Regions from separate parts of the Bombilactobacillus bombi genome, predicted to be linked through region 2. Evidence: predicted binding sites of a transcription regulator. Region 2 holds the regulator's gene; each other region holds the start of a gene.
The links. The regulator Rex, encoded in region 2, represses fermentation and respiration genes when NADH is low (regulators of the CRP and FNR family bind a similar motif). The targets are predictions, from matches to a motif close to TTGTGAANTANTTCACAA.
Positions count from the first base shown of each region.

Region 1: DS830_RS04285 (iron-containing alcohol dehydrogenase) is a predicted target of Rex. The motif match lies at 4,882-4,899, and genes of this name have one in related genera.
Region 3: DS830_RS06355 (class II fumarate hydratase) is a predicted target of Rex. The motif match lies at 4,671-4,688, and genes of this name have one in related genera.
Region 4: DS830_RS05825 (nitronate monooxygenase) is a predicted target of Rex. The motif match lies at 4,921-4,938, and genes of this name have one in related genera.

Region 1 covers NZ_CP031513.1:826,770-834,948, forward strand. Annotated here, with positions in the region: gene DS830_RS04250 (LTA synthase family protein) at 1-157, shown strand, start outside; gene DS830_RS04255 (sensor histidine kinase) at 227-1,696, opposite strand; gene DS830_RS04260 (response regulator transcription factor) at 1,693-2,415, opposite strand; gene DS830_RS04265 (Cof-type HAD-IIB family hydrolase) at 2,440-3,267, opposite strand; gene DS830_RS04270 (nucleoside 2-deoxyribosyltransferase) at 3,413-3,886, shown strand; gene DS830_RS04275 (hypothetical protein) at 3,929-4,126, opposite strand; gene DS830_RS09045 (C40 family peptidase) at 4,139-4,786, opposite strand; gene DS830_RS04285 (iron-containing alcohol dehydrogenase) at 4,971-6,140, shown strand; RNA gene ssrA (transfer-messenger RNA) at 6,282-6,649, opposite strand; gene DS830_RS04295 (acetate/propionate family kinase) at 6,770-7,960, opposite strand; gene DS830_RS04300 (class I SAM-dependent methyltransferase) at 7,962-8,179, opposite strand, start outside.
Region 2 covers NZ_CP031513.1:207,127-215,305, reverse strand. Annotated here, with positions in the region: gene DS830_RS01115 (LTA synthase family protein) at 114-1,988, opposite strand; gene DS830_RS01110 (type I phosphomannose isomerase catalytic subunit) at 2,108-3,085, opposite strand; gene DS830_RS01105 (redox-sensing transcriptional repressor Rex) at 3,098-3,727, opposite strand; gene abc-f (ribosomal protection-like ABC-F family protein) at 3,842-5,776, shown strand; gene DS830_RS01095 (DUF956 family protein) at 5,777-6,148, opposite strand; gene DS830_RS01090 (PTS system mannose/fructose/sorbose family transporter subunit IID) at 6,260-7,171, opposite strand; gene DS830_RS01085 (PTS mannose/fructose/sorbose transporter subunit IIC) at 7,188-7,994, opposite strand; gene DS830_RS01080 (mannose/fructose/sorbose PTS transporter subunit IIA) at 8,024-8,179, opposite strand, start outside.
Region 3 covers NZ_CP031513.1:1,277,137-1,285,315, forward strand. Annotated here, with positions in the region: gene DS830_RS06340 (anion permease) at 1-834, opposite strand, end outside; gene DS830_RS06345 (L-lactate dehydrogenase) at 856-1,782, opposite strand; gene DS830_RS06350 (flavocytochrome c) at 1,782-3,182, opposite strand; gene DS830_RS06355 (class II fumarate hydratase) at 3,193-4,578, opposite strand; gene DS830_RS06360 (histidine phosphatase family protein) at 4,783-5,442, shown strand; gene DS830_RS06365 (FAD:protein FMN transferase) at 5,451-6,428, shown strand; gene DS830_RS06370 (glucose-1-dehydrogenase) at 6,444-7,229, opposite strand; gene DS830_RS06375 (cupin domain-containing protein) at 7,254-7,742, opposite strand; gene DS830_RS06380 (NADPH-dependent FMN reductase) at 7,882-8,179, opposite strand, start outside.
Region 4 covers NZ_CP031513.1:1,147,575-1,155,753, forward strand. Annotated here, with positions in the region: gene DS830_RS05790 (ABC transporter ATP-binding protein) at 1-690, opposite strand, end outside; gene DS830_RS05795 (ABC transporter permease) at 683-1,582, opposite strand; gene trpX (tryptophan ABC transporter substrate-binding protein) at 1,582-2,574, opposite strand; gene DS830_RS05805 (cupin domain-containing protein) at 2,869-3,282, opposite strand; gene DS830_RS05810 (MerR family transcriptional regulator) at 3,360-3,806, opposite strand; gene DS830_RS05815 (class I SAM-dependent methyltransferase) at 3,938-4,612, shown strand; gene DS830_RS05820 (YkoF family thiamine/hydroxymethylpyrimidine-binding protein) at 4,591-4,854, shown strand; gene DS830_RS05825 (nitronate monooxygenase) at 5,060-5,998, shown strand; gene DS830_RS05830 (argininosuccinate synthase) at 6,214-7,434, shown strand; gene argH (argininosuccinate lyase) at 7,421-8,179, shown strand, end outside.

The sequences.
Region 1 (8,179 bases), 620 kb from region 2:
AGGTGAACACTCGACCAGTCTTTTTTCCAAAAATGGTAATAAGTCCACAACGGGACTTTATAAAACTAATGCTCCAGAACTTCAAAATAACAATGCTGCCCTTTACGAAATTCCTCAATTGAATAATTCTCCTAATAGCAATTCTTCCAGTAAATAAATTATAAAATCTTAAAAGGCTGAGACCAACAATTGTCTCAGCCTTTTAAATATATTTATCTAATCATTATTAACTGTCTTTCTTTTTTGTAATAATTGTTTCATCATAAAAGATTAACGTAAAAGTAGTCCCAACATTTAATTCACTGTGCACTTTAATCTTACCTTGATGTTGTTGCATTAACTGATGAACAATTGCTAGACCTAAACCAGATTCACCATATTTAGTACTTTTACGTGAGGGATCGGCCTTATAATATCTTTCCCAAATATTTTTAACTTGATCTTTACTCATTCCAATACCATTATCAGTAATAGTAATAGTTGTTGTCGCCAAATCAGAATCATGTATGGCTTTAATTATGACTGTACCATTTTTAGTAAATTGAATTGCATTTTGTGTGATATTAAAAATAATTTGAATAAAACGATCATAATCTGCATACACTGTAGCCTTTTCATCCACAATTAGTTGAAGCTGATCTTGAGCTGCTTCTGCTTTTTTAGTTAGTTGCGAAACAATATTTTCTAAAGGTGACTTAATGGCAAAAGTTCTCTGATGCAGAGGTATTTGATTAGTTCTAATTTTTTCATAGTCAAGATTTTCATTGACTAAGCGAATTAGCCGTTTAGTTTCATTCCGCATTAAAGTAATGCTTTTATCACGTGATTCTTCCGGAATAGCATTGTAAGCTAATCCTTCTAACAAACCATTAATTGTTGTTAATGGTGTGCGCATTTCGTGAGCCGCATCGGCCATAAAATCTTTTCGTCGCTGTTCTTGACGTTCAATCTCTTCATCAGATTTTTGCAACGAATGAGTCATTTCATTAAAGTCCGAAGCTAAATCATCAATTTCGTCTCGCCCATTTTGTGTAATTTGGACACTAAAATCACCAGCAGCCACTTGCTTTGTTGCCCGTCTTAAGCGATCAATTCTTTTAACTTGCCAGTTGGCTAAAAACCAACTCATAATGACTGCAATAATTGTCGAAATTAAAAACGCCAAAATTACATTATTTTTAATAGAATTAATACTTGTTTCCACTGCTGAAACTTCGGCCCCAACCCACAAAATTGCTACTAAATTATTGTCTTTATCAAACCAAGGTTTAATAATATAAGTCATCGGATGTTTACGAAATAAAGGTGCTTGTTGATTATGATTACTATTGCGTTCTCGGATAACGGTACCAGCGTTTAACAATTTCCATGTCCGATGATCAAAAGATGGTTCATTAGTAACAGAAGGATACAGTTCATGTCCGCGCTTGTCAAACATAGCAAAAGTCACTTTTTCATTGGCCAAAACATCTTGCACCGAAGCAAAAGTTTCTGGAGTTATATTTTGAATATTCCCAGTTGCTGGATTTACTCTGAGTGCCATCGCCTGTAAGTTATCAGAATAGCCTTCCATCTGCATCCAAGTCTGTTGATAAGCCATATTTTCACTGTAGTGATAAATAGCAAAAGCAATAATACTCAAACAAGTAACAACAACTACTAAAAATCCGAGCATATATTGATAAATTAACTTCATTTAGTTTGCACGTCCGAATCGTCAAATTTATATCCTACTCCCCAAACAGTTTGTATAATTTGAGGACCTACTTGTTCTACTTTATGACGTAATTTTTTAATATGGGCATCAACTGTCCGTTCATCACCAAAATAATCATAACCCCAAACTTGTTGTAACAGTTGTTCACGTGTAAATACTTGCTTAGGTTTACTAGAAAGTGCCTTTAATAAATCAAACTCTTTAGGTGTTAAATCGGGAATTTCTTGCTCTAATAAGTATGCTTCTCGAGTTGCACTACTTAATTTAAAATGTTTAGTTTGAATATCAAATTTTTTTTCTTGCGCTTTTTCTTGCGCTTTATGTTCTTCTTGTAAGCCTGAGCGCCGATATAAGGCTTTAATACGCGCAATTAGAGTAATAGGACTAAAAGGCTTAGTCACATATTCATCTGCATATTCTAATCCTAAAACTTGATCACTTTCAGAATCGCGTGCTGTTAACATGATAATCGGTACTGTTTGTGATACATCACGGATTTCTTTAGCTACTTCCATCCCATCTTTGCCCGGCAAATTTAAATCTAAGGTAATGACATCCCATTCTTGCGCATGTTGATTAAATAACTCTATTGCTTCATCACCATCATAGGCAAAAACAACTTCCCAATTTTCCTTTTGAAAAAACATTGACATCATTTCTGAAACAGATTTATTATCCTCAATCATTAGTAATTTCATGTGTTCTCATTTCCCATCTATCAATTAGTTATTAGTTAAGATAAACTTCTTAATGACTTCTGCCACTGCATCATGATTATAATCATTAGATGTTACATAATTAGCAGCATCTTTAACCTCTTTGGCAGCATTTTGAACAGCTACACCTAATCCTGCAACTCTAATCATACTCAAATCATTAGTATTGTCACCAATGGCAATAATTTCAGTAGGCTTAATATTTAAAATTTCAGCTAATTCTAATAGTCCCTTGCCCTTATTAATCCCCGCTTTATTAAATTCCATATATCGATTTGACGAATAAGTACAGGTAGTATCTGTCAGAATATCTTGCGGAATTTGTGAGTGTAAATCATCAAGATTAGCTCGTTCTTTATCTTTGTACAACATTTTAATTAAAGGCTGATTTTGTAAAAAATCTAAAGATGGCTCATCAAAAACATGATAAGCAAATCCCATTTTATCAAGATAATTTTTTTCGTCATTTTCGATATTATATACATAAATATCTGTTAGAGTGTAGATATGCATTGTGGCTTTATTTTTTACACCTACTTGAAATAACGTATTCACTGTGGCAAAATCCATCAATGTTTTAGCAATTACTCGTTCATTTCTATTTTCAGTAATTGCACTGCCATTAAAAGAAATAACATACTCATTGCTGGCCTCGGTCAAATTTAATTCTGATAAGGTTTGATGAATTAAAGTAAAACCACGACCTGTATTGGGAACAAAAATAACCCCCAAATCCCGGGCCATTGCAATTGCTTCCTGCGTTTTTTGACCGACGTGTTTTTCGTCATTTAGTAATGTTTCATCTAAGTCACTTGCAACTAATTTATATTTCATATTTATAAAACTCCTATTATTATTATACTTAGTTTACTGTATCATTAATGTTGCTAAAATTAAAATTCACCTGATTATTTTTAAGATTTATTATCGTAATTTATTTGTCTCATGTATAATAAAATAAAAAACAATGGAGACAAAGATGACTAAAAAGAACATTCTTTATTTTGCCTGTTCCTGGTTTTCAACACAAGAAAAAGAATTTATGGAAAAAGGACAACAAGCTTTAAAACAAAATCCCACTGTTGACTGGGAAAATACCTTTCGCCCCTTAGAACATCAATATCACAATATTGATGTTAGCCAGCATCCTGAAGCTCTTGCCGATCCAGCTTGGCAAATGGGAACTTTTCGTAATGACTTGTTTGGTATTGATCGTGCAGATTTTGTTTGTGGCTTATTTTTGCCCCAAAAACCAGATTCTGGTATGGCTTTTGAGTATGGTTACGCTTACGCAACTCATACGCCAATTGTTTCTGTTATTCCAGATGATGATCAATCCGAAATTAATTTAATGCTTTTACCTAGTGTGACTCGTTATTTACACTTAAGCGAACTAGCCACTTTTGATTTCAATCAAATAGAATTTGATTTATTTTCTGCAACTGCATTTTAGTTTCCAAAAAGCGATATCTCTTATTTGAGAGATATCGCTTTTTTAATGATGTATTAAAATTATTATTCCTAATACAAATAAAAGAATTCCAATTAAACCTGTAATTGCAGCTAGTAGTTTCATTAATTGACTAATATTAATATCTTTTTTATGGAATCCTTCTTGAAAGTTACGAAAGGCATAAAAAATTTGTCCAATCGCAATAATAATTAAGCCAATACCAACAATTACTCGTAACATTTAAAGCTCCTGTTAGTTGTTATTTAAACGTCGGCCAAAAGAAGGAGTAAACCATTGTAACTTACCTACTTTTACGTTTTGACCAGGTGCTGGAGCATGGATATATTGACCATTGCCTAAATAAATTGCAACATGCTCAGCCGTTCCTACATCTCCCCAAAACAATAAATCTCCGGGTTTAATCTGTGATAATGGTACATAAGTACCATAAGTACTTTGTTGCTGTGAAGTACGCGGCAAATTAATACCATTTTCGCGAGCAGTATACTGCACTAAACCTGAACAGTCAAAACCATTAGGTGTGCTTCCGCCCCAAACATATGGTACCCCTAAATATTTTTGCGCTGTCTGAGTTAAATCAGTTGCTGAAAAATCGGCCGCTACATCTTCAAAATCTATATTAGAAAAGATAGTCGTTGTGGTTGTAGTAGTTTGAACAGGTGCCAGCGTTGTAACAGGTGCAGACTGTGGCGCAAATGCTGCTGCATTAACAACAATTGGTTCTGCAGTTTTCACTGTTTTATCAGTTACAGCTATTTCAGGATTTTCTTGATGACTGACAACAATATCTTGTGCAAATACAGTGGTAGTTGATACAGACGTTAATCCCACACAGACGCCTAAAGCTGCTAATATTGGTAAAGATAATCTCAAATTCATTAATGTTTCCCCTTTATTGCCTTCAATCTATTAATTATCATAACATAATTGTCTATAGGATGGCACTTTTCTTCCAATTTCCAGTGCAAGAAAGTTTGTTTGTGAAATTACAATCAAACCGTTTACAAGTTACTTTCAGGGTGCTATATTTAAGTTGCTGACAAAGCAGATTGGAGATTATCTTATGAAAGAAAATTTTGATTTTTTAATGCCTAGTGTGAACTTTTTTGGTAAAGGTGTTATCAAAAAAATCGGTAACAGAGCCCAAATGCTTAATATGCATAAGCCGTTAATTGTTACTGATAAATTTTTACGAAAAATGGATAATGGTCCTGTTGAACAAACTTTAAATTCCTTAAAGGAAGCTAAAGTTGATTATGTTATTTATGATGGTGTTGAACCTAACCCTAAAGTACGGAATATTGAAGCCGCTAAAAAAATTTATTTAGATAATAATTGTGACAGTATTATCACTGTTGGTGGTGGCTCATCTCACGATGCTGGTAAAGGTACAGGTATTATCCTTACTAATGGTGACGATATTACTAAATTGGCTGGCATTGAAACTCTTGAAAATCCCCTGCCACCGCTCATGGCTGTTAATACAACTGCTGGAACCGCTTCCGAATTAACTCGCCATTGTGTTATTACTAATGAAGAAACTAAACTTAAATTTGTTGTCGTCTCTTGGCGTAACGTACCATTAGTATCATTTAATGATCCAATGTTAATGTTAGATGTTCCTGTAGGACTCACAGCAGCAACGGGGATGGATACCTTTGTACAAGCTATTGAACCTTACGTATCTACTAATCGTAACGAAATTACTGATGGTCAATGTGTTCAAGCTATTAAATTAGTAGAAGAAAGTCTTCGCGAAGTAGTTGCTAATGGTCATAATATTGAAGCTCGTACCAAAATGGTTGAAGCCGAAATGTTAGGTGGCATGGCTTTTAATAATGCTGATTTAGGTTATGTTCATGCCATGGCTCATCAATTAGGCGGTCAATACGATGCTCCCCATGGCGTATGTTGTGCTATTTTATTACCTATCGTGGAAAAATATAACATTATTGCTTGTCCTGAAAGATTTGCACAGTTAGCTGAGATTATGGGTGAAGATACAACAGGACTTTCAACTCGTGATGCTGCTGAATTATCCATTAAAGCAATGCGTCAAATGTGTGATGATGTTCATATTCCTCGTAGTATTAAATCAATGGGAGCTAAACCGGAGGATTTTGAATTAATGGCAGAAAATGCTCTCAAAGATGGTAATGCTCCTTCTAATCCTCGTAAAGGTACTAAAGAAGAAATTGTTCAACTATTCCAAGAAGCATATGATGCTGAATAACTAATAATTCAATAACAAATAGAACCAATAAGCAATCAAATTTTTAATTGATTGCTTATTTTAATTTAAAAACCAAAAAAGCCCCGAACCACTTGGTGGCTCAAGGCTTTGACTGCTATTGGTTAAAGATGAATAAATCTAAAATGGAGATGAGGAGAATCGAACTCCTGTCCATACATACTGCCACACCAGCATCTACATCCATAGTCATACTATTTATAGTTCACCGTTAAGAACGCTGTATGACTGAGCTAACCTTAACGGCTAGCCTGGAAGTCTCTTTCTAGTTGCTCAGGTGGTGCAACTAGACGTAGCTCAATTTTTTAAGACCCAATTTAACCCTTGAGCGAAGCTAAACGGATCACGCTAAAAACTGTTTTTAAGCAGCTAAAGCGTAAGAATTATTATTATTTTTTGCAGTTATAATTTAACTGTAACGTTTTTACGTAGACGTAACCTACGAGATGCAACCAGTGCTCAACTACATATGTCGAATCCATAACATCCCCGTTAAGCAACAACAAGTATAATCCAAATAATATCATATTTCAAGTAATATCAAAATAAAATACCTCATTACTGCAAACATTAAATGTTTTGCAATAATGAGGTAATAGACTTAAATGATTTTACTTAACTAAACGTTCAAATTCATGAACGATCATTAATTCTTCATCGGTGGGAACTACTAAAGCTGTAATTTTTGAATCTGGAGCGGAAATTTGACGGATACCTTTGCCATTTTCATTAGCTGCTTGATCTACTTTCATACCTAAGAAGTTAAAATTATCCATAATTGCTTGTCGAATAACGGGATTATTTTCTCCCATCCCAGCTGTAAAAATCATAACATCTATACCGTGCATTTCAGCAATATACGAACCTATATATTTAACGATTCGATTAATAAAGACTTCAATAGCTAACTTAGCATCAGGATTACTATCCTTTGCGGAAATCAAATCCCGCATATCAGGAGAAATACCAGATATTCCCTTTAATCCTGATTCATTATTCAGAATATCGATCATTTCGTGAATATCATTAATCTGTAATTTTTCCATTAAAAATGCAACTAACGAAATATCAATATCGCCAGCACGTGAACTCATCGTTACTCCTGAAATTGGTGTAAATCCCATTGAAGTATCAAAAGAATGTCCATCCTTAATAGCGGTTACAGATACGCCACTGCCCATATGCAAGCTAATCATTTTTTGTTGGCTATAAGGAATGTCTAAAAATTCAGCTGCCTTATGGGAAACATAATCATGACTAGTACCATGGGCACCATAACGATGAGCACCAAATTTTTCATCATATTCTTTCGGTATTGAATATACTTGATTCATTTTAGGTAATTTTTTGTGGAAAGTTGTATCAAAGACTGCAACTTGTGGAACTTCAGGAAGCATTTGCGCAAATGCCTCAATACCCTTTCTTTCTGCGGGATTATGCAATGGTGCATACTCATCAATTTGAGATAGCTTAGATAAACTTTGCTCATTTAACAAAGTTGAATCATCAAAATATGGTCCCCCAGAAACTACTCGATGACCAATTCCTGAAATATCTTGAACGTCGTTAATAACATTTAAATCTAATAGTTGTTTAATTAGAATTTCTACAGCTTGGACATGACTGTTAATAGGAATTTCTTGTGTATGTTTTTGTCCTTGATAAGTAATTTCAAAAACTGAATGATCCAACCCCAGTCGGTCAACCATCCCTTTAACAATCACTTCTTCTTCAGGCAAAGCAAATAGTTTGAATTTTAAGGTAGAACTACCCGAATTTACTACTAAAACCTTCCGCTTCATATCATTTCTCCCAATCAAATGTTTTTTGACTCCAATTTTGTAATTGGTTCTTAAACTTAATTATATCACTGGTATCGCTTAGATTGGGGATTTGTCCCATTAATACCTCTTTGGTTTGTTTGGCGTTTGCGCCGTGGCGTTGTAAAACAACCAATGATTTTTCGGCAGCTTCACTTGTAAATAAAGATTGTGGCAAGCTTAACACGGCTTGCAAATATA
Region 2 (8,179 bases):
CAACACTTTATATATTATCATGTTTGAAAAAGTATGCAAGTATTTAACCATAAAAAATTTTATTTTTTCATTTTCCAGACAAAAAAGCCAAGACAATTTTTGCCTTGACTCTATTATTTAGATACTGTAAACATATGATATTTATTTGCATAGCCTTTCCCATAAGTCATATCATATTCTACCATTTGGTAATCACGATAAGCTTGCGATTTTTGCCACTTGGGTTTCTTAGAATGTGAATTAGTGTACTGATTGCCGCTGTCATCCATCTGAATTGCCTTAGTTAAGACAGGAACTTGCTGATGTAATTGATCAAGTAAATTATAAAACGGCGTTAAAGGATAGCCTAGTTGTTGTAACATCAATAAAGACATGTAATTAGGTGAAAAATAGCCATATTGGTGGTTGCTCAAAGGAAAATTAGCAACCATCACAAAAGGAGTCGCATGCACTGTCAAAATATCTGATGCTAAATCATCATACAAGCCGTCTCCAGGATAGTGATCACCATACATCACAATTAAAGTTTTTTGATCTGAATTCTTAAAATGATCCACTAACTTAGAAAATGCTTGATCTGACTGATGAAGTTCCTGCAAATAAGTTTGCATTTTGTTAGTTTTATCAGTATTATTCTTAATCGGATCTTCTAATTGATAATCACTTTGAGACCCAACATTAGTGATATAAGGCATATGATTTTGCATGGTAATAACTAAGCTTAATTGTTTTGCCTTTTTTTGTTGGGGATAGATATTTGGATACGTAGAACTATCAGTGTAATATTCTCCAAATTTACTTTTATGCAGTCCTTTAAGCCGCTTTTGATCTTTAAATTGATGAATACCTAATGCTTGATAGGCTTGAGGGCGTTGATACATGGCTCCGGCAAAAGGATGATAAGCATCAGAATGATAGCCATAATTTTCTAAGTAGTGCATAACGCTAGGAAAATAGGCTTTTTTCGGCAAAATATCTTGATAAGGAATACTCTTTAAAAAGTAATTAGAAAAACCTGTATTTGCTTCAAATTCGATATTTGCAGTTCCACCACCATATTCGGGTGATACCATATATCCACTAGCCTGATTGGCCTGAGGATTTTGCAAAATATTGTCAATATAGCTTAATGGGGAATCTTCTTGAAGTGGATACTGATCAGAAGTAGTTCGTGGATTAGTTAATGACTCATTCAAAATATAAATAATATTAGCTGGTTGCTTGCCTATATCAGCCTTCTCAGCATCAGCTATCCGATAACGATTAGCTATCTTGGCAATTACTTTTTCGCTATAACCATTGGGACGTTTCATCGGATCTGAACGAACATTAAATGCAAAACCAATCACAGTGCCATCTGAGCGATAAACATTTAATGGATTGTGATTGTCATTATAAATCTCTAGATCAGTTAATTGTTTATAAGCTAAAGAATTAGTATTGCCACACTGAAAAAAGAACACAAACGCCCAAATACCAACAATTGCTACTACTACTCTCAGTGGCCAAATTATTCGATGTTTAGTCAGCCACATTTTCTTAGTAAATTTACGCAAAAAATAGGCGGCAGCTAACATTAAAGCTATAAACAAAATAAGTTCAACAATTGACAACCAATTAACCATCTGAATAAGACCGCCAACTTGTTTGGCCATGATTAAATCTGAAGGCAATAAGGGCTCAGAGCGAGAGACTATTTTTTGATAATCAACAAAAATCATTATTGCAAACAGACTAATACTGCCAGCAATCCCCCACCAATAATCACCAATCAGTGCAATTAATGTGATTACAAATACCATTAACATTAAGACATTAATTGCTGTTGCTATGGGGTTACTAATAATCTCATTATACATCGCTAAATAATCACGATCTAAGTGTCCTGTAATTGCTAATTGCAGATAAAAATAAGCAACTGCTGCAATTAAAATCACTACTAAAATCTGTACAATTCGGTAAGCTATTTTTTTATAAATATCCTTCACGTAAACTCCTTAATTGCAAATTTCTCAGCAATACGACTACTTTATAGACTAAACTGGTAATAAGAAAAGGCTGGGAAAATTTTTATCCTTACCCCAACCTAACTTATTAAAATACCATATTACTCTTCTGTTGATTCTGAAGCAATTAATTGAATATTAGCGCCGGATATTTTCCAATCTTTAATCGTTGCTGGAATTATAAAATGAGTCCCCAAGGGCAATTGGTATTCTTGATCAGCAATTGTTAAGACACCCGCACCAGCAATCACAGAATACAGTGTATAAGCACCCAATTGATGCTGAAACTGTATTTGATCGTTATGGACTTGAATGCCCCAAACTGCAAAGAATGGTGAAATTGGGGGCTGAACATAATTTGTTATAACACTATTAGCACCAATTTTTTGCTGTTGCAACTTTAGCTTAGGTGCCACAAAAGGTACAGTTATTGTATCTTCTGATTGTTGCAAATGCAAAGCACGCTTTTTCCCAGTTTTCATATCCACACGATCATAATCGTATAACCGATAAGTCGTATCACTACTCTGCTGGGTTTCTAAGGCTACAATACCTTTATTCAAGGCATGCACTGTTCCACTAGGAACAAAAACAAAATCTCCTGCCTGAACGGGTAATTTTTTCAAAAAATGCTGCCAATCACCACTTTCAATCATATCTTTCATTTCTTGGTGATTTTTAGCATTATGTCCATAAATGAGATACGAATCTGGCTCTGCAGCAATGATATACCAACATTCAGTCTTACCCAATTCCCCTTCATGTGCCTTGGCATAAGCATTATCTGGATGAACTTGGACAGATAGACTATCCTCTGCGTCTAAAATCTTTGTTAATAATGGAAAAACTTTACCTTGTGGATTACCAAACAATTCTGGTTGAGATTGCCATAGTTCATTTAAATATTTGCCCGCATAAGGACCATTTTCCACTTGCGACGGTCCATGAGGATGCGCAGAAATTGCCCAACATTCGCCAATTTTACCTTCGGGTAAATCATAATTAAATTCTTGTGCTAACTTTTGGCCACCCCAAATTTTTTCCTGAAAAACAGGCTTTAAAAACAGTGGTTCCATCAATGCCATTGCCTCCTAGCGATAATTATCTAAAAAATAAATTAATGTTTGTAATTCATTAGCTAAATCGACATTGTGCACTCGCACTGTTGGTGGTGTTGAAATTCTTAAAGGCGAAAAATTCAAAATGCCCTTAATCCCAGCTTGTACAAGCTCATCAGCAACTTTTTGCGCATTATTAGCTGGAACTGTCAAAATCGCTACATCAATTTCTTGGTTTTGAATAGTCTCAGCTAACTTTTCAGTGTCCAAAATAGGGACATCATTAATCTTTTGACCAATAATTTGTGGATTTTTATCAAAGGCCACTGCAATTTTGATATTATTAGTCTGAGAAAAGTTATAATTAAGAAGTGCATTACCCAAATTACCAACACCAACTAAGGCTACTTGTGAAGTCTTATCTTGATTTAATAACTTTTTAAAAAATTCTAGCATGGGTTCAACTTCATAACCATAGCCGCGTTTTCCCAAAGAGCCAAAATAAGAAAAATCACGTCTAATTGTGGCACTATCAACTTGAACCGCTTCCGCTAATTCTGTTGATGAAATTTTTTTCTTATCAGAGTCTTTTAAAAATTGAAAATAGCGATGATAAAGTGGTAATCGCTTAATCGTTGCATTAGGTATTTTGTACTGTTTCATAATATATTCCTCTTGTGAATTTATTTCTATGCTCCTTACAGTATTACGCATTCAATATCACAATGTCAATATGTTAAAATAAATTTACGAAAAAATATACAAAGGAGCCTTATTTTGTTAATCGTTCAAGGTCAAAATATTTCCCGCAGTTTTGGTGGAGAGATTTTATTTTCTAAAGTGAATTTTCAAATCTCTGACCAAGCTCGTATCGGATTAGTCGGTCCTAATGGAGCGGGAAAATCAACTTTACTAAAAATAATTATTCAAGAAAATGAGCCCAATGATGGGCAAATGATTTATAAAAATGGTATTAGCATTGGCTATTTAGCTCAAAATCCTGCTTTTCAATCAGGTAATACAATTTATGAAGAAATGGAAAGTGTCTTTGCCTATTTGCAAGCTGAAGAAAAACAGCTGCATCAAATGGAACAACAAATTGCAGATCAGGCTAACCAAATAAAAACTACTGAGTATCAACAATTATTAAAACGCTATGACCATTTACAAGTTAAATTCAAAGATGAAAACGGTTATGGCTATCGTTCAGAAATACGTTCCGTCTTAGCTGGTTTTGGTTTTGGTGAAGAACGTATTAATGAACCTGCACAAAATCTTTCGGGTGGTGAACAATCACGCCTAGCATTTGCAAAATTATTATTAGAGCATCATGATCTTTTGGTTTTAGATGAACCTACTAATCACTTAGATATTGATACTCTTAATTGGTTAGAAAAATATTTACAAAATTATTCTGGTGCATTATTAATTGTTTCTCATGATCAATACTTTTTAGATCATACGGTGAATGAAGTTTATGCTTTAGAACAAGGAACTCTAACTCATTATCAGGGCAACTATACCAAATATTTACAACAGCGGGATAAAAACTTCGAATTAGCTTTGAAAGCTTATGAAAAACAACAAGAGCAAATCAAAAAAACTCAAGAATTTATTCAGAAAAATATTGTCCGGGCTTCCAGTACTAAACAAGCACAAAGCCGCCGTAAACAATTAGAAAAAATGGACGTTTTAAAACGTCCACAAGCTTATAACCAACAAGTTCATTTTCAATTTACACCCGAGCGAATGAGTGGCAATGAAGTCCTTAAAGTTAGTCATTTACAAACAGGTTATCCAGATAAACCTTTAGCTCAAGATATTAGTTTTAACCTAAAAAAACAAGAACGTCTAGGCATTATTGGTCCTAACGGTGTGGGAAAATCTACACTAATTAAAACTTTAATTAACCAGCTGCCACCACAACAAGGCACAATTGAATGGGGTACTAATGTTGACATCGGTTATTATGATCAAACCTTAAATCAATTAAATTCCCATAAGGACGTTTTACACGAAATTTGGGATGAGCATCCTACATTGGATGAGAAAGATATCCGCAGTGTTTTAGGTTCCTTTTTATTTAGAGATGATGATGTGTTTACTACTGTGCATTCTCTCTCGGGTGGTGAAAAAGCGCGCTTAACTCTTTGTAAGTTAGCTTTAGAGCACGATAATTTATTAATTATGGATGAACCGACAAACCACTTAGACATTCAAAGCAAAGAAGTTTTAGAAGATGCTTTGCAAAATTTTACGGGCACTGTTTTATTTGTTTCCCATGATCGTTATTTGCTTAATCAAATATCAACTAAAATATTAGAATTAGAACCCCAAACCAGCACGATTTATCTAGGAAATTACGATTACTATCTGGCTAAAAAGGCTGAAAATCAAGCCCTTGCTGCTATTAAAACTGATTCCGAGCAACAAACCAAGCCCCAATTGGAAAATAATAACAATACTGGCAGTCAAACATATGAACAAGCCAAAGCTCACCAACGAGAAGAACGCAAAAAACAACGCCAAATTGATGCTTTGGAACAACAAATTGATGATTACGAACACCAAATTGCTACTATCAATCAAGCTATGACTGATCCCGAGAACTTGGCTAGTTATTCTAAACTGCAAGATCTGCAAGCGCAAATTGATGACTTGACAACACAAAAAGAGTTGGCCGAAGATAAATGGGCCAACTTGATGGAATAATTAGCGAGAAAATATTTTTTTAAGTGAGCGAGATAAAACTTGCCCAAAACTTAATGAACGAACAATTTTCTCGGGGGCAATATAATTTCTAATTGCCCGAAGGATTTTTTTAGGATCACGAGCCGAAAAAGTAAACATCCCACTTTTTTTCGTTTTTAAAGCAAAACGTGGAATCCATTTACCACCAAACAAAATTGAGACTACCACATAATCAACTTCGGTCCACGGAATTTGGATATAATTTTGAACATTACGCTCATCATAAAATTCAAAACCGCGATCACCAATCATAATTTGACCATAAGTTTCAAATCCCATATGTGAAGTTGCCTTCATTGTTAAATCGACTTTAGTATTTATTGATTGTACCATCAGCAAAACTCCAATAAAATAAATTATTTCCATGATAAAGTCCTACGGCTTTATTTGGCAAATAATAGCATTATATAAAAAAGTCTGAGATTTTTCTCAGACTCTTTTTAATTACATGATATGCAAAACGTGGAAAACAACACCTAAAACAAATAATCCTAAGATAATCACAATCGGTGAAACTTTCTTTTTGAGCAACCACATGCACAAGAATGTTAATAACAAACCTGCTAAACCAGGAATTAACTGATCTAAGTTATCTTGTAATGTAGTTAATTTACGAGCTGTTAAGGACAAACCTTGTTGTTGTTGTAATAAGGCTTGTTGAATTCCTTTACCACCAGCGGCCAAATGATCCCAGTGAATATAAGCTTTTTTATCAAGGGCAACATTGGAAACCACCGGGGTAAACTTCACAGTTACCCAGCGGTTAACTAAAGAGCCTAAAATAAACATACCTAAAATGGAAGCACCTTTAGTAATATTTTGCAATAAGTTACCTGATAAATCATCTGTAATTTTAGAACCAGCCCGATAACCTAATTCTTGGGTATACCACATAAAAGACATCCGAATAATATTCCAAGCCAAGAAATAAATAATTGGTCCTAAAATATTACCGCTCATTGCTAAAGAAGCTGCTAAAGATCCAATAATTGGTTTTACTGTAAACCAAAACACTGGATCACCAATACCAGCAAAAGGTCCCATCATTCCGACTTTTACACCTTGAATAGTAACATCATCGATGGGAGCTCCATTAGAGCGCTCCTCCTCTAAGGCTAAAGTAACACCTAAGACTGGTGAAGCTAAGTAAGGATGCGTATTAAAAAATTCCAAATGTCGTGTTAAAGCAGCTGAGCGGTCTTCTTTAGTTTTATATAATTTTTTTAAAGCAGGAATTAAAGAAAACGCAAACCCACCATTTTGCATTCTTTCATAGTTCCATGAACCCTGTAGGAAAGTCGAACGCCACCAAACCGCAATTCGATCTTTTTTAGTTAATTTAATTTTTTCGGCCATTGTGTGTTTTCATCTCCTAATAATTATCAATAATATCGCCGACAGGATCACCAACATTGCTATTGCCGCCATCACCAGAGCCACCGCTTTGAGATAATGCCAAATAAATCAAAGCCATTGCCAAACCAATAGCACCTAAACCAATTAAAGTTAAATCTTTAATTGTCGCTAAGACAAAACCAATAGCAAAAAACGGCCATACTTCCCGACTTGCCATCATATTAATAACCATTGCATAACCAACTGCAACAACTAGGCCACCACCAATGGCTAAACCGTCAGTTAGCCAAGCAGGCATTAACGCTAACAATCCTTTGACAGGACCAGCACCAATGGCCAAAATTAAGCCTGCTGGAATAGCAATCCGCAATCCCTGCAAACAGGTCGCAATTGCCTGCCAAAAATCAATTTTACGAAAACTACCTTCTTTAGCTGCAGCATCCATAATATGGGCAATTCCAGTAGCTAAAGTCCGTACTAAAATAGTCAGTAACAAACCTGCTACTGCTAACGGCACAGCAATCGCAATTGCTGTGGAAACCCCAGCTTTGCCTTGACCGCCTAAAACCAAAATTATTGCTGAAGCTACTGATGCTAAAGCTGCATCTGGTGCAACCGCAGCGCCAATGTTGGCCCATCCTAGAGCAATCATTTGTAACTCTCCACCTAAAATCAAGCATGGAGTTAAATCACCTGTAACCAAACCTATTAAAGTACAAGCAATAACTGGTTGGTGAAAATGAAATTGGTCCAAAATACCTTCCATCCCCGCTAAAAACGCGATGAGGAGGACCAAAATAATTTGAATGAAATTTAATTGCATTTCAATTTTGCCTCTGCTTTCCGTTTACATTAATTTTTTGAGCGATTCAATTCATTTTGTGCTTTGCTTAAAATGTTATCCATATTATCTTGTGAATCAGCTGGTACTTTTCGAACATCGAATTGAACACCTAAGTCTTTTAATTTTTTAAAAGTGTCAATATCATTTTGATCAAAAGCCAACAC
Region 3 (8,179 bases), 770 kb from region 2:
AATAAATACTGCAGCCATAATCTTTTCTGGAAAAGTAACTTTACCAAGTTTAGCTAATTCCGTTTCAGCCCATTCTTTAGCATTTGGGGTGTCTTTAATTTCTGGAGGATACATTTTGTAAATTAACCATGGAACAACAATCAAACTGATCAATCCAGGCAACAAAGCAGCCATGAACCAACTCATCCAAGATAGATTAACATGTAAACTCTTAGCTAAAGCAACTGCTACTAAGTTAGGAGCCATTGCAGTCATGAACATCCCACTAGTAATTAAATCACCGTGATATTCAGCAAAAACCAAGAAAGAACCAATTTTACGTTCGGTACCATCACCTACCTTAGATCCATAAGTTTCGGCTAAAGATTGAATAATGGGATAAACAATTCCCCCTGCACGTGCTGTATTACTGGGCGTTGCTGGTGAAGTTAATAAATCAACTCCAATTAAAGAATATGCTAATCCTAAAGTCTTTTTACCGAATAAACGAACAAAGTGTAATGCTACACGCCGTCCAAGACCAGTATTAATAAAGCCCCGGGACATAAAATAAGCCATCGCAATCATCCATACTGTTCCGTTACCAAAACTAGACATAGCGACATCCATAGGAACAATCCCTAATAAAACGGTAAGCGTAATGCCAATAATTGCTACACCAGCAATGGGTAAGGGCTGTGTAATACAACCAATAATTGTGGCTACAAAAATTGCCAGAATATGCCATGCTGCAGGTGTTACTCCCACTGGACACCAAGGGGTAGTAAACCAAATAAGCAAGCCAATTACTAGCGGCCAGATAAATTTAGAATATTTAACTTTATTCAGTTTCATGAGATTTCTCCTTCTCTCGATTTAAATCTGTTCTAAAATTGCTGCTAGTTGGGTGGCTGAAATTTTCATTTTTTTCAGCTCATCTTGGGATAATGGGGTTGCAATAACTTGAGCAATACCTTCATTATTAATGATTGCAGGTGAACCCAAATACATATCATATAGTCCATACTCACCATTTAGAGGAGCTGATATCGGCACAACTAAATTTTGATTATCTAAAATTGCTTGACAAATTTGAGCTAAGCAACGTGCTACTCCATAAAAAGTCGCACCCTTGTTTTGAATAATATAACCGCCCTTACTACGTACTTGTTGCTCTAATTCTTCTTTATCAGTCTCAGCTAAGGTTATTAATTCAGCTAATGGTCGACCTAAAACAGTCGTTTCTTCAAAATTAACAAAAGAACTGTCACCATGTTCACCTAGTACGTAGCTATTAATATCATTAACAGCAACATTTAATTTTTGAGCTAATGCGACTTTTAAACGAGCTGTATCTAAAGAAGTTCCAGTTCCAATCACTTTATTCTTCGGAAATCCAGATAACTTTTGTGTTAAGGTGGTCAGAATATCCACAGGATTACTAGAAACTACAAAACAGCCTTGAAACCCACTTGCAACAATGGGTTCGACAATTGATTTTAAAATCTGGTAATTTTTTTGTACTAAATCCAGCCGACTTTCTCCAGGTTTGCGTGGAACTCCGGCTGTTATCACAACAATAGCTGCATCTTGAGCATCAGAATATTCTCCAGCCGATATTTTAGTGTTACTTTCAAAGGGAATAATATCTTCTAAATCAGCTACATCTCCGTTAACATGATCTTTTTTGAGATCAGTAATAACTAATTCATCTACTTGACAATTTTGCAATAAAGAAAAAGCAAACGATGATCCTACCGCACCGTCACCTACTAATAATACTTTGCGTTGATTAATCTTCATTACTTATCCCCTTTTTGCAGATATTTGAAAACTTGTTGTCCTGCTTGCCGCCCAAAAATAATGGTTTCAGCGATTGAATTGCCACCGATACGGTTATTACCATGTAGCCCACCTGCTACTTCACCTGCAGCATATAGGCCAGGAATTACTTCGCCCTTTTGACTCATTACTTGAGTGTTAGCATTAATTGCAATTCCGCCCATTGTATAATGCACTGCTGGCGCAATGTGAATTGAATAATATGGTGCTTGTGTTAATTGCCGCTCCATTCCAGTACTTCGCTGATATTCGTTATCTTGGTGCTTTTGAACAGCTTGATTCCAAGTTTGAATGGTCTGCTCCAAGATATCGGCCGCAAAATTATTTTGTTGAGCTAAATCAACTAAGCTTTGGCCAGTTTTTACTAAGCCGATGTGATCATAAAACTCAATAGCTTTCACACGTTCACGTACACTTTGGTCAAAAATTAAAGTAGCACCATTTTCTTTCAAATTATTAATAGCAGCAGTAACGTTTTTACGTGTATCTAATTCATTAACAAATCGTTCACCGTTTTTATTAACTAAAATGGCTCCTTCGCCACGCACCGCTTCTCCGATTAAATATGGATGTTCACCATCTTGTTGAACCGTTGGGTGAACCTGAATTTGATCCATATCTACTAGTTGAGCTCCTATAGCTGCGGCTAATTCAATACCATCCCCCACAGCTCCTGGTTGGTTAGTAGTCTTTAAATCAGCTAAATCAGGGCGATATTTTTTAATTAATTTTTGACCAGCACCAAATCCACCTGTAGCTAAAATGACTGCTGGCGCCAAAATGGTTTTACTTTGCCCATCAATTTGTGCTTGAACCCCTTTAACATGCCCATCTTCTTGTAATATTTGCGTCACTTTTATATCGGTAAATAATGGTAAGTGCGCTTGATCTATTTGTTTGAGCAATTCAGTCACTAAAAATCCACCGATAGGAGCCATCGAAGCTGGACGATGGGTCCGCATTACCTTCATGCCGCCAGTAATTGTCAAATCATCTAAATGAATATCATGAGCTGCCAACCAATCAATAGCCAACGCGCTATGTTCTGTAAAATAATGTAATAAAGCGGGATTATTTTGTTGACCGCCACCTTGATAAACATCATCATAAAAATCTTGATAGCTATCAACTATCTGATGATTTAACTGCACCATAGTTTCTGCAGCATTCATTCCTGACGAAGCTTTCGTAGTATTGCCACCAATTTTGGGCATTTTTTCTAAGATTACTGGTTTTAATCCTAGTTCATGTGCTTGCAAAGCACTAGTTAAACCAGTTCCACCTGAACCAATAATGATTACATCATATTGCTCTTGGAGTTGTTCTTTTGCAGTTGCTTGAAAAATAAATTTTTCTGTCATGTTTTACCTCTTAGTTTTGATCGATATTTGTCATATTGATTGGCACAACCCATTTATCAAATTGCTCGGAAGTTACTTTGCCTGATTTGACAGCAGCTTCTTTTAGTGTGGTTCCAGCTTTTTGAGCCTGTTGAGCAATCTTAGCACTATCATGATAACCAATATGTGGTGATAAAGCAGTAACCGTCATTAGAGATTTATCAACTAATTCTTGCATTCGTTCTTCATTGACCGTCATGCCGGAAATCATCTTATCGGCAAAGCCCATCATTGTTCCACTCAATAATTGAGCTGATTCTAAAAAGGCATCAATTAAAACTGGCTTATAAACATTCATTTCAAAGTTGCCTTGGCTCGAAGCTAAATCCACTACCACATCGTTACCCATAACTCGAACAGCAGCCATAGTAATTGCTTCTGCTTGGGTCGGATTAACTTTTCCAGGCATAATTGAAGATCCTGGTTCATTAGCTGGAATATTCAATTCATTATAGCCAGCACGCGGACCGCTGCCTAAGAATCGCACATCATTAGCAATTTTCATTAAATCAGCAGCCAAAGTTTTCATTGCTCCATGGACAACATTCAAGCCTGAATGTGCTGCCAAACCATAAAATTTATTAGTCTTGGCAGTAAATTCAATATCGTATAATTGACTCATTTTATCGGCAATTAAGTCAGCAAAATGAGGAGCAGCATTTAAACCAGTACCAACAGCAGTTCCTCCCATTGCTAATTCATTCAAAGTAGGAGCTAGCTGTTGCAAATAACTCAAATCATGTTCAATCATGCTGACCCAGCCACTCACTTCTTGCCCAAAAGTCAACGGAGTTGCATCTTGTAAATGAGTACGACCAATTTTTACTACATGCCAATATTGTTCTTGTTTCTTTTTTAATTCGGCAATTAAATGTTGTGCTGCTTTTTCTAAATCACGGACTGCTACAGCTGCAGTAATATTCATTGCAGTTGGAAAAATATCATTAGAACTTTGACCATGATTAACATCATCATTAGGTAAAATTTCTAAATCAGAATTAATTTGACCGGCCATATGAGCCACTACTTCATTGACATTCATATTAGTTTGCGTTCCTGACCCAGTTTGATAAACAACCAATGGAAAGTCCTTGCGCAATTGGTCATCGTTTAAAGCTAATAATTGATCAATAGCTTCGACAATTAAATCTGCTTTTTCTGCAGCAATTGCTTTTTCATTTTTGTTAGCAATTGCGGCTGCTTTTTTAATTTGTAACAAAACTTTGATAATTTCTAAAGGCATTTTACTGCCTGTTTGAAAGTTATTACGACTACGTTCAGTTTGGGCACCCCATAATGCGGTATCCGGAATCTTAACTGGTCCTAAAGTATCCTCTTCAATACGATATTCTGCCATGATTACAACCTCCAGATGATTTTATATTATGCAATCGTTACCATTTGATTGCCAATTTAAATATATTATTCACAATAGTTTATAGTCAAACTTTGTGAAAGCAATAACTTTTATTTATAAACGTGTAATAAGCCTAATGTTTGTTAAAATTAAAACAGATAGCATTGTATTTGAGAATTTATTTTTATTGTGGAGGTTATTTTGATGAAATATACAATTTATATGTTGCGCCATGGACAAACCTGGTTTAACCGTTACAACAAAATGCAGGGTTGGTCGGATAGTCCCCTAACTCCTGCTGGTGAAGAAGTGGCTCGCCAAGCTGCCCAAAGGCTAAGCAATGTTGCGTTTGCAGCAGCTTTTTCTTCCGATGCTCGTCGAGCGATTGATACCTGCAAAATTATTACAGACGCTAATATTAATAAAGAACATTTGCATCCTACCAAGTTGATTAATTTTCGAGAGCAATTTTACGGTTATTTTGAAGGTATGAATTCCACTGAAGCTTGGTATATGACTTTAAAACCTCATGGACTAACTAGTTTTCAAGAAGCATCTAAAAAAGTTGGATTAGATAAAGCTAAAGATTATATGAAAGCTGCTGATCCCTTCCATGACGCTGAAAATGCTGCCGAATATTGGGAACGCATCAATACGGGGTTTGAATATTTAGATGGTATCGCTCATGAAAATGATAAAATTTTATTGGTCAGCCACGGAACTACAATTCAATCAATATCAATGAAATACGGTGATGGCACTTTTGTAGTCAATGCTGGGCCCGCTAACTCTAGCTTAACTACTGTTGTTCGAAATCAAGGTCAAACAATTGTAACTGATTACGCTCGAAAACTGGTTGACTAGAAATAGCTATGAATAGAATTCAAAAAAGTTATTACAACTTAGGAACTTTGATTAATCTCACACTCTTTGGCAATCCAGATTTACAAGAATTGGAGCAGTCCCACAATTTAATTGCTCATTATGAAGATTTATTCACCGTTAATCGTTCTCACTCGGAAGTAATGCAAATCAACCAAGCTGCCGGTCAACATCCTGTTGTTGTTAGTGATGCAGTTTACAGTTTGGTCAAACAAGCGATTTTATTAAGTCAAGAAAATTTTGGATTTAATGCTTTAATTGGACCATTAGTTAAACTATGGAAAATTGGTTTTGACGATGCCCAAGTACCATCTGAATCGCAAATCTCACAATGCTTACAACTAATTAATCCCTGGGATTGTGAACTGGATGATGATAAATTAACTGTTTATTTAAAAAGGGCTAACATGCAATTAGATTTAGGAGCAATCGCTAAAGGATATATTGCCGATCGTATTCATGACTATTGGCAAGCCTTAGGAAAACTCGCTGGAATAATTGATCTGGGTGGCAACTTATTATTAATGGGTAATTCTCCACTTCATGATAATCAACAGTGGTCAATTGGTATCCAAAGTCCACAATCCCAACACAGAAAGTCGATTGCAGCTATTAACTGGGGCCCTTGCTCAGTAGTAACTAGTGGTATTTATGAACGGTATCTAGAAACTGCTAACAGTTATTATCATCATATTTTGAATCCCAAAACTGGTAAGCCCCTTAATAATAATCTAGCAAGTGTTACTATTTTTTCGAAACATTCAATTGATGGTGAAATCGAAACAGGGAGGCTTTTCTTTGCTGGAGGGCCTTTAGTGGGGTGGGCCAACAAACGATCAGATATCTACGGAGCTGTTTTTGTTACTAAAGACAAAAAAATCATCCTGCAAAAGCTCCCACAAACTGCAGTCACTCTACTGGATGATCATTATGAACTTACTAATTCCAAAAAAGAATTTGGCTTTTAAAGCTGAATTCTTTTTTTAGCCTTTACCTTCGGCAAATGAAGGATATAAAGTCATTCCTCCATCCACAAAAATAGTAGCACCTGTCACATAACTAGATTCTTGTGAAGCTAACCAAGCAGCGGCAGCAGCTACTTCTTTTGGCTTACCAATTCTAGCCATTGGAATTAAATCAATCGTATCTTGTTTATTAGCTTCATCAGCAAATTTTTCGGCATTGATTGGAGTATCAATTGCGCCAGGAGCAATAGCGTTAATGCGAATATTGCGTTTGGCATATTCCATTGCAACAGTTTGCGTAAACAGTTTGCTGCCGCCTTTAGAAACAGCATAACTGGTAAATCCTGGCCAAGGTATTTGTTCATGAACTGAAGAAACATTAATTACATTACCTACTTGATCTTGCTGCAGAAAATGACGAATTGCTGCCATTGATCCTAAAAACAACCCATTTAAGTTAATATCAATCACTTTTTGCCAATCACTCAAGGATACTTTCTCAGTAGGTGCATAACTTTCTACTCCAGCATTATTCACCCAAACATCAAGACGGCCAAATTCCTGCAGAGCTGTCTGTAATAAGTTATGTACATCTGATTCTTGTGAGACATCCCCTTGTACTGCTACTGCTTGCCCACCATGTGCCTTTATTTTATCTACTACTGTCTGTGCTTCTTCACGATTAGAATGATAATTAATTACCACCTTCATGCCTTCTTGTGCTAAGCGTTCCCCAATTGCCCGTCCAATACCACGTGAGCCGCCAGTGACAACTACTACTTGTTTGTTTAAATCTTGATACATTATCATCGCTTCTTTCAGTTTATCTTAATCAATGGCTAAACGTTTTATAACTTCACTATAGTTAGGATACAAGTGTAAAAGCGTTGCCTTTTTCAAAAGTTCAAAATCCCTGTAATCGAATCCTGGAGATACCACACAACTAACTAAACCAAATGCATCATGCATTGATACTTCAGAAGCAAAAATTGTATTTTTAGGTACAGCAAATTGAAATTGCTCTCCATTTTTAATGTCTTTTCCTAATTTAACTTGATAGTAATTCCCCTCGGGTGCAATACAGTGAATAGTAACTGGAGACCCATCGTGAAAATACCAAATTTCATCATGGTTTAATCGGTGAAAGTGAGAACAATTTTTATCATCTAATAAAAAATAAATAGAAGTATAATAATAACGTTGATCTTGGCTAATACTATCTAAAAATTTCATCCCACTAGTATATACTTGGCGATACCAGCCTCCTTCTTGATGTGGTTCTAATTCCAATGCTGAAATATAATCTTGTTTGTTCATACACATGGCTTCCTTGTTTTAATATTAACTACATTTTAATTTTTAAAGTTTCAATGCCATTTGTCAACTATTCTTTTAAAGAATTATTTTACGAATAACTAAAAAATGCTGAGTTCATTAAACCCAGCATTTTTATATATTATCTATGAAAATGATTAATATAATCTATAAAGTCATTAAAACAGTTTTGCAATTTTTGATCTTCTACTTTTTCTGTCAAGTTCCCTAACTTATCAAAAGCCTTGGCAGTATTACCTAATAAGAATTCATTCCCAGGCAAAACATATGCATCAATTTCTGGGCAAACTAAAATCTGTCGTAATTGCAGTTGAGCTCTGGAAGCACCCTGTGTTCCATAAGAAGCTCCCACTACCATTACCGGTTTAGCTTTAAAGGGATGAACCTTATAAGACATCCATTCCAATAAACTCTTGAGT
Region 4 (8,179 bases), 900 kb from region 2:
TTGTCCTTGACTTAAAACTAATAAACGATTGCCATATTGCAGCGCATCTTCTAATTGATGAGTAATCATCAATGCAGTTAAATTATCCGTTTGAATGTGCTCATTGGTGGCTTGCATTAATGTCGCACTAGTATGTGGATCTAAAGCTGCTGTATGTTCATCAAGCAAGATAATATCAGGACGTTTTAAAACAGCCATTAAAAAACTCAAAGCTTGTCGTTGTCCTCCGGATAAAGATCCTGTCGCTGTATCTAAGTGAGTTTCTAAGCCGTTATTCATTGTTGTTGCTAACTCATGAAAATGATTTAAATGCTGCTTTAAATGGCGTGGCCGCAAAGTCCGATGTTCACCACGTTTCGTGGCTAATAACAAATTTTCTGCGACTGTCATTCGAGGAGCAGTACCCATTTTAGGATCTTGAAAAACACGACTGAGAAATTTAGTATGTTGTTCTTCTGACATTTTGGTAATATCTTTTCCGTTATGCAAAATCTGCCCGGCATTTACTGGCAGTAGGCCACTAATCACATTAAACAAAGTTGATTTACCAGCTCCATTAGTTCCCACTAAGGTAATAAAATCACCTTGATTAATTTGTAAATTGATGTGCTTTAAAATTGTGGTTTCTTGTGCAGTACCACGATTAACAACTGTACTAACATTTTTTAACTCCAAAATTGGCTTAGTCATAATGGCGCACCCCTTTTAACAAAGTAGTTTTTAAGCGTAAATGTTTTTCTAATTGCGGCAGCATCATACAAATAGCCAAGACTAAAGAAGACAATAAATTTAAATCATTAGCATTAAATCCAAGCTGCAAGACGGCCAATAATAATAGCCGATAAACAATACTTCCTAAAGTCACCGCAATAAGGCGTTGGTTTAAAGTTAGCTCGCCAAAAATCACTTCCCCAATAATAATTGATGCTAAAGCAATTACAATAGTACCAATACCCATATTAATGTCGGCGTAACCATTGCTTTGAGCAATCAAAGCTCCACAAACACCAACCAAGCCATTAGAAATCATTAATCCCATAATGACCATGCTGTCAGTCTTGATTCCTAATGATTTGGCCATTTGGTCATTATCACCAGTAGCAATAAATGCTTGTCCCCATTGTGTTTGCAAGACAAAAATCAAAGCTAAGGTAATCACTAAGATAATTATCATCCCGACTATGACACTATCAAAATATTGTGGTAATCCTTGTAAAAATTTGCCGCTAAATAACGTTTTTTGACCTAATAACGATATATTGGATTTACCCATAATGCGCAAGTTAATCGAATATGCGGCTGTCATTACCAAAATTCCAGCTAGTAAACTGGGGATTTTGCCTTTGGTATATAGTAGACCTGTAATCAATCCTGCTAAAACGCCCACTCCAAAAGCTAATAATGTAGCCATTATAGGAGACACGCCATGTGTTATAGCTGTCACTGCTGTAGCAGCTCCTAACGGAAAAGTTCCCTCAACTGTCATATCTGCAAAATTTAAAATCCGAAACGTTAGATACAATCCTAATCCTAATAATGCCCATAAAAGGCCTTGGCCAATGGCCGAAACTACTAAATTCATTATTTAATAACCTCCCCTTTAGTTTGTGCTTCTTTTAAGAAGCGTTTAGGTACCTGCAAGCCTAATTTTTGGGCTTGCTTTAAGTTAACTACCGGATCTCCATGGCGCACATATTCAATCGGTGTGGTAGCTGGTTGCTTTTTACCCTGCAAAATTGCTGCTGTTAAGTGTCCTCCAATAATGCCTAATTTGTATTGGTTAATACTATAAGTAGCTACGCCACCTTGTTTGACCATGGTATCCACAGCAGGAAAAACTGGCTTGTGTACAGCATCTGAATTTTTCACTAGCGTCTGCATCGCTCCTGCAATCACATTATCTGCAGGTACAATCACAGCATCTACATGTTGCAACATCTCTTGGGAAACTTGATTCAAATCATTGCTGTTGGCAATTGAATATGATTTGAGAGGGATTTTCATTTCGCGAGCTTTTTGGACGATTAACTTGTGCTCAGCTACAGCCGAACTATCACTAGAAGTATAAATAACGCCCAAAGTCTGCAAATGTGGTAAGAATTCTTTAATTAACCGTAACTGATCGGCTACAGGTGATAAGTTTGAAACACCCGTAATATTACCGCCTGGGCGCTTAAAATTATGAACTAAGCCGGCAGCCTTAGGATCTGTGACAGCTCCCAACACTAAGGGGATTTTTTTAGTGGCATTGGCAAGTGACTGTGAAGCGGGAGTCGTAATTCCTACTACAACGTTGGAATTTTCATTAACTAATTTGGAGGCCATAGTTTTCAGATTACTTTGATCACCTTGAGCATTTTGATAATCAATATCCACATTCTTGCCATTGTGATAACCCTTTTGTGCTAATCCCGCCGTAAAACCTTCTTGAATTTGATCTAATGCGGGATGATGCATCAAAGTTAAGACACCCACGCGCGGTTTAGCTTGCGCATTTAGCTGTCCACCTTCATTAAAAAAGGCAACTACTAAAAATGCTGCTAGAATTCCAATTAATGCTACCATTCTTTTCATTTTATTATTCCCATCCTTTCCAAAATAAAAGAGGAGCCCACAAGAGGCTCCTCTTTAAAAAAACAAAGAAAAAGCCTGCATGTGAGAATCCATGCAGACTTTAAAATTATGGAGATTAGCCGGCATGAATACGAACTGAAACCTCAGGTCGCATCCATGACGGAATTAACCCAAGTTACCGGCTTTGCCAACGAGCATTTAACTGTACATTTGAGTTAATCATGACTATTCTCCCTTTCATATCTGATTTAAGGGAAATTATAAAGACAAAAGCAATACTTGTCAACTATTAATTTATTTTTTTAAACTTTGATATTGTTCATCACTAACTGGTTCTAACCATTCAGGAGTTCCCGCTGTAATCGCAATATGTGAAAACCAGCTATCTTGAGTGGCTCCGTGCCAATGTTTGACACCATCATGCGTTACAACAACATCTCCTGGCACTAAATATTGAGCTGGCTTGCCTTCTTCTTGATACCAGCCTGTACCACCAGTCACTAACAAAATTTGGTAACCTGCACGATGGATATGCCAATTATTGCGACAACCGGGCTCAAAAGTAACATTTCCCACAGTGACATTAACTTCAGGATCACTAACTAAAGTATTTAAATAACTTTGTCCTACAAAATATTGGGCTAAAGCATCATTTTTTGCTCCTAAATTAAAGATAACGCCATTTTTTATATTTTCATTTTCTGCCATTTTAATTACTCCTTTTTCATATTGTTACGGATTTTGACAAATTCCAGCAATGAAACCTGCAATACTAACGCACAAAATTAAGATTCCTTCTTAAATTTTTGTAAATACTGCGCAAAAGATTCATCATCGGAAATTGTACATTGGAGTTTGCCATCATACCAATCAATTTTATGATTGACAATTTCTAAATTGTGCTGCAAATCAGAAATTTGCTTGTTAGCACGTTGACGAACTTTTTCCAATAGTTGCTTGCGTTTCGCAATTGTTTGATCACCTTCTGCACGCCAAGTAACATACTCTTTCATTTCACTCATTGTCATTCCAGTGCCTTTTAAATGCAATAAAAAGCCCAACCAGCTCACATCTTGTTCAGTATAATAACGGCGATTAGCATCATCTCTTTTAGGGATAATTAACCCTTCTTGCTCATAAAAGCGCAAAGTATATGTTGACAATCCTACTAATTGGGCGAACTCACCAATCGTAAAAGTCTTTTGCAGATTAGATTTCATTGCTGTCGTCAAATATATATCCTCCTTAAATAGCAATTTTAGTTTATTACTTAGAGTCGACTCGAAGTCAAGCGTTAATTAATCATTTGAAACGTTTTCTTTAATATTATGTTACTATGAATGGGTAGAGGTGGGTGATTAACATGGAAAATGTTTTTAATAAATTTTTTAATGACTATGATGATTGGTATCAAACTCCAGTTGGGCAATTTGTTGATCAAGCAGAAACTCAAACACTAGTCAAATTATTGCAGCCAAAAGCCCAGCAAAAAATTTTAGATGTCGGCTGTGGCATTGGCAATTTCACAATTAAACTAGCTCAACAAGACTGTCAAGTAACTGGAGTCGATATTGCACCTAACATGTTGCAACAAGCACGACAAAAGTTACAGCAGCAACAACTCACTGCACAATTAAAAATCATGAATGTTGAAAAATTGTCTTTTTTAGATAATAGCTTTAATGCAGCTTTTTCCATGGCGGCTTTTGAATTTATTAATAATATCCAAAGCGCTTACCAAGAAATGTGGCGAGTGGTACAACCTGGTGGTCATATTGTTATTGGTACTATTCAAAAAAATGGCTCTTGGGCTAATTTTTATGAAAGCCCCGCTTGTCATGGAACTGCTTACGAATTTGCCCACTTTTGGACTGCGGAACAATTAATTGCTTTGGATCCAAAACATTTTGTTCAACAAAAAGATTGCTTATTCTTACCACCCAATCTTCCCGAAAATAATTACAATTTAAAAGCTGACCAAAATGCAATGCAAACAACTAATATAGGGGGATTCACATGTCTACTATTCCAAAAATAAGTTGTCAAATTAGTTTTTATCCTTTAGGTGATACTGATTACAACACAACTATCAAACAAGTTTTAGATATCATTCACAATTCTGATATCACCGCTGAAGTTAATGATATGGCAACCATTTTACGTGGTGAGGCACCAAAAATCTTTAATTTGTTACAGCAAATTACTACAAAAATGGATACAAACAATGTCCATTATGTCATCACAACTACGATTTCTAATACCTGTGGCTGCGAATTATAATTTAATATAGCTAGCAGCAGATTAAAAGTCTACCTACTCTTTAAAATACTATTACCCTATTTTCACTTTTAAACAAATACACAATAGCAAGTTATGCTCATACTTTTGACTAGTTTGAAAATAATTATTGTAATTTAGGATATTTCTTATTAAATATAATTTGTATTGTCACAGTTAATATTTATTAGAGAGGCCACGATATATAATGAATCGAGTTAATCAACTTTTAGGTACTAAATATCCTATTATTCAAGGAGCCATGGCTCAATTAGCTACCGCCCAACTAGCAGCAGCTGTTTCAAATGCTGGAGGTTTGGGAATTATTGCTGCAGGTGGTAAAACTCCTGACGAAGTGCGGGAACAAATTCACGAAGCTCGTCAATTAACTGATAACAATTTTGGTGTCAATCTTATGTTAATGGATCCTAATTCTCCTAAGATTGCTCAAGTGATTGTTGAAGAACAAGTTCCTATTATTACGACGGGTGCAGGAACACCTAAAAAATTAATGCCAGTTATGAAGGCTAATGGTATCAAAGTTATTCCAGTCATTCCCAATGTTGAATTAGCAGTTAAAATGGAACAATTGGGTGTTGACGCGGTAGTTGCCGAAGGAATGGAAGCAGGTGGTCATATTGGGCAATTAACTTCTCAAGTATTATGGCCTCAAGTAAGTGATGCAGTTTCTATTCCAGTAATTGCTGCAGGTGGGATTGCTGATGGACGTGGAATTGTTGATGCCTTTGTCGATGGCGCAGAAGGAGTGCAATTGGGAACATTATTCTCAATAGCCAAAGAAAGTCCTGTCGGACCTAAATGGCGCCAAGCAATTATTGAAGCAACAGATACTTCAACAATTATTACTGGCTTGTCTTTAAGCGCTCCAGTAAGATCCTTAAAAAATAAAATGACTTTGAAATTTAGTGAATTAGAAAGAAACGCCCAGAACCGTGAAGAGTTAGAAACTATTGCAGTTGGTGGCTTAAAGAAAGCAGTTTTTGATGATGATGTAGAAACTGGTTCTTTAATGGCCGGCCAAATTTCAGGGATGATTAAGGAAGCTAAAACTTGCAGAGAAATTATTGAAGATTTATTTAATGATGCCAATGCAGTCACAAATAAAGTTCAATCGCCTTTATTTTAAACAATATAGTTAACACTCAACAAGGCTGAGATAGATAGTGGTTTCAGCTTTTCTTCGCCCATAATTGCAACTGTTTAATGCCCTTTATAATATCTTGGTTTCTACTGAATTTTCCTTAAAGTAGCTTTAATCTACATAAGACAATTCTAAAAAAACGTTGCATATTATCAAAATTTTATTTTATAATTTCAATAAATTGAATGGAGTGAGATATTATGGCAAAAGATAAAATCGTTTTAGCATATTCTGGCGGGTTGGATACTTCTGTTGAAATCGCCTGGTTGAAAAACAAAGGTTATGATGTCATTGCTTGTTGTATTGACGTTGGTGAAGGTAAAGATTTAGAAAAAATCAAAGAAAAGGGCTTGGCAGTTGGTGCTGTAGAATCTGTGGTCATCGATGCTAAAGAAGAATTTGCCCAAGAATATTGCTTACCGGCTTTACAAAGTCATGCTTATTATGAAGACAAATATCCTTTAGTTTCAGCGTTATCAAGACCTCTCATTGTTAAAATTTTAGTCGAAGTTGCCAAAAAGTATGGTGCCGTTGCGATTGCCCACGGCTGCACTGGTAAAGGTAATGATCAAGTACGTTTTGACGTTGGTATTCGGGCCTTAGCACCTGAAATGAAAATTGAAGATCCTATTCGTGAAACTCATTGGTCACGAGAAGAAGAAATTGATTACGCCAAAGAAAATGGGATTCCTGTACCAATTAATAAAAAAAGCCCCTATTCGATTGACGAAAACCTTTGGGGAAGAGCTAACGAGTGCGGGATTTTAGAAGATCCTTGGGCTAGTGCTCCCGCAGATGCTTATGACCGCAGTGTTGATATTAAAGATGCTCCCGATGAACCCGAAATTATCACAATTAGTTTTGAGCAAGGTGTACCAGTCAAATTAAATGACGAAAAATTATCACTGGCTAGTTTAATTATGAAACTAGATAAAATTGCTGGCAAACATGGTATTGGCCGAATTGATCATGTGGAAAATCGTTTGATTGGTATTAAATCACGCGAAATTTATGAATGCCCTGCAGCTACAGTTTTATTAACTGCTCACAAAGATATTGAAGATATCACATTAGATAAAACTTTAGATCATTTTAAACCTATTGTAGAAAAAGAAATTGCCGAATTAATTTATAATGGACTTTGGTTCTCACCGTTAATGGATAGCTTGTTGGCTTTCATTAAAACCAGCCAAAAAGACGTCAATGGTATTGTTCGCGTTAAACTCTTTAAAGGAAATGTTATTTGTGAAGGCCGCAAATCACCAAACTCTTTATATGATGAGAAGCTTGCTACTTATACAGCAGCTGATGAATTTGACCAAGAAGCTGCTTTAGGATTTATTAAACTCTATGGTTTACCAACACAAGTATATGCTCAAGTTCACCAAAAACAGGCAGGACAAAGCAATGGCCACAAATAAACTTTGGGGGGGCCGTTTTGAAGCCAGTGGTGATGAAAATATTGATGCTTTTGGCGCTTCCATTAACTTTGACCAGCTTATGGCTGCTGAAGATTTGCAAGGATCATTGGCCCATGTGGAAATGTTGCAAGACACCAATATTATCCCTGAAACTGATGCTAAACAAATTATTCAAGGCTTAAAAAGCCTACAACAACAACTAGCCACTGGTAAACTTAAATTTGATACTACTAACGAAGACATTCATATGAATATCGAAGCCCTTTTGACTAAAGAGATTGGACCTGTAGCTGGTAAACTGCACACTGCTCGCAGTCGCAATGATCAAGTGGCAACTGACTTTCATCTGTATCTCAAAAAGCGCTTGCCCAAAATCATTCAAACTATTCAAGAACTACAAAGAGTTTTAGTAACCAAAGCTGAAGCAAATATTGAAACCATCATGCCTGGTTATACCCATCTCCAACACGCACAGCCAATTTCTTATGGTCATTATTTAATGGCATACTTTTATATGTTGCAAAGAGATGTAGAACGCTTTGAATTCAACCAACAACACACCAATTTATCACCTTTAGGAGCAGCAGCGCTAGCTGGTACTACTTTTCCAATCGATCGCCAACAAACAACTCGCAAGTTAGGATTTGATAAGCCTTACTCCAATTCATTAGATGCAGTGTCAGATCGTGATTTTGCGTTAGAATTTTTAAGTAATGCTGCGATTTTAATGGTGCATCTCTCACGT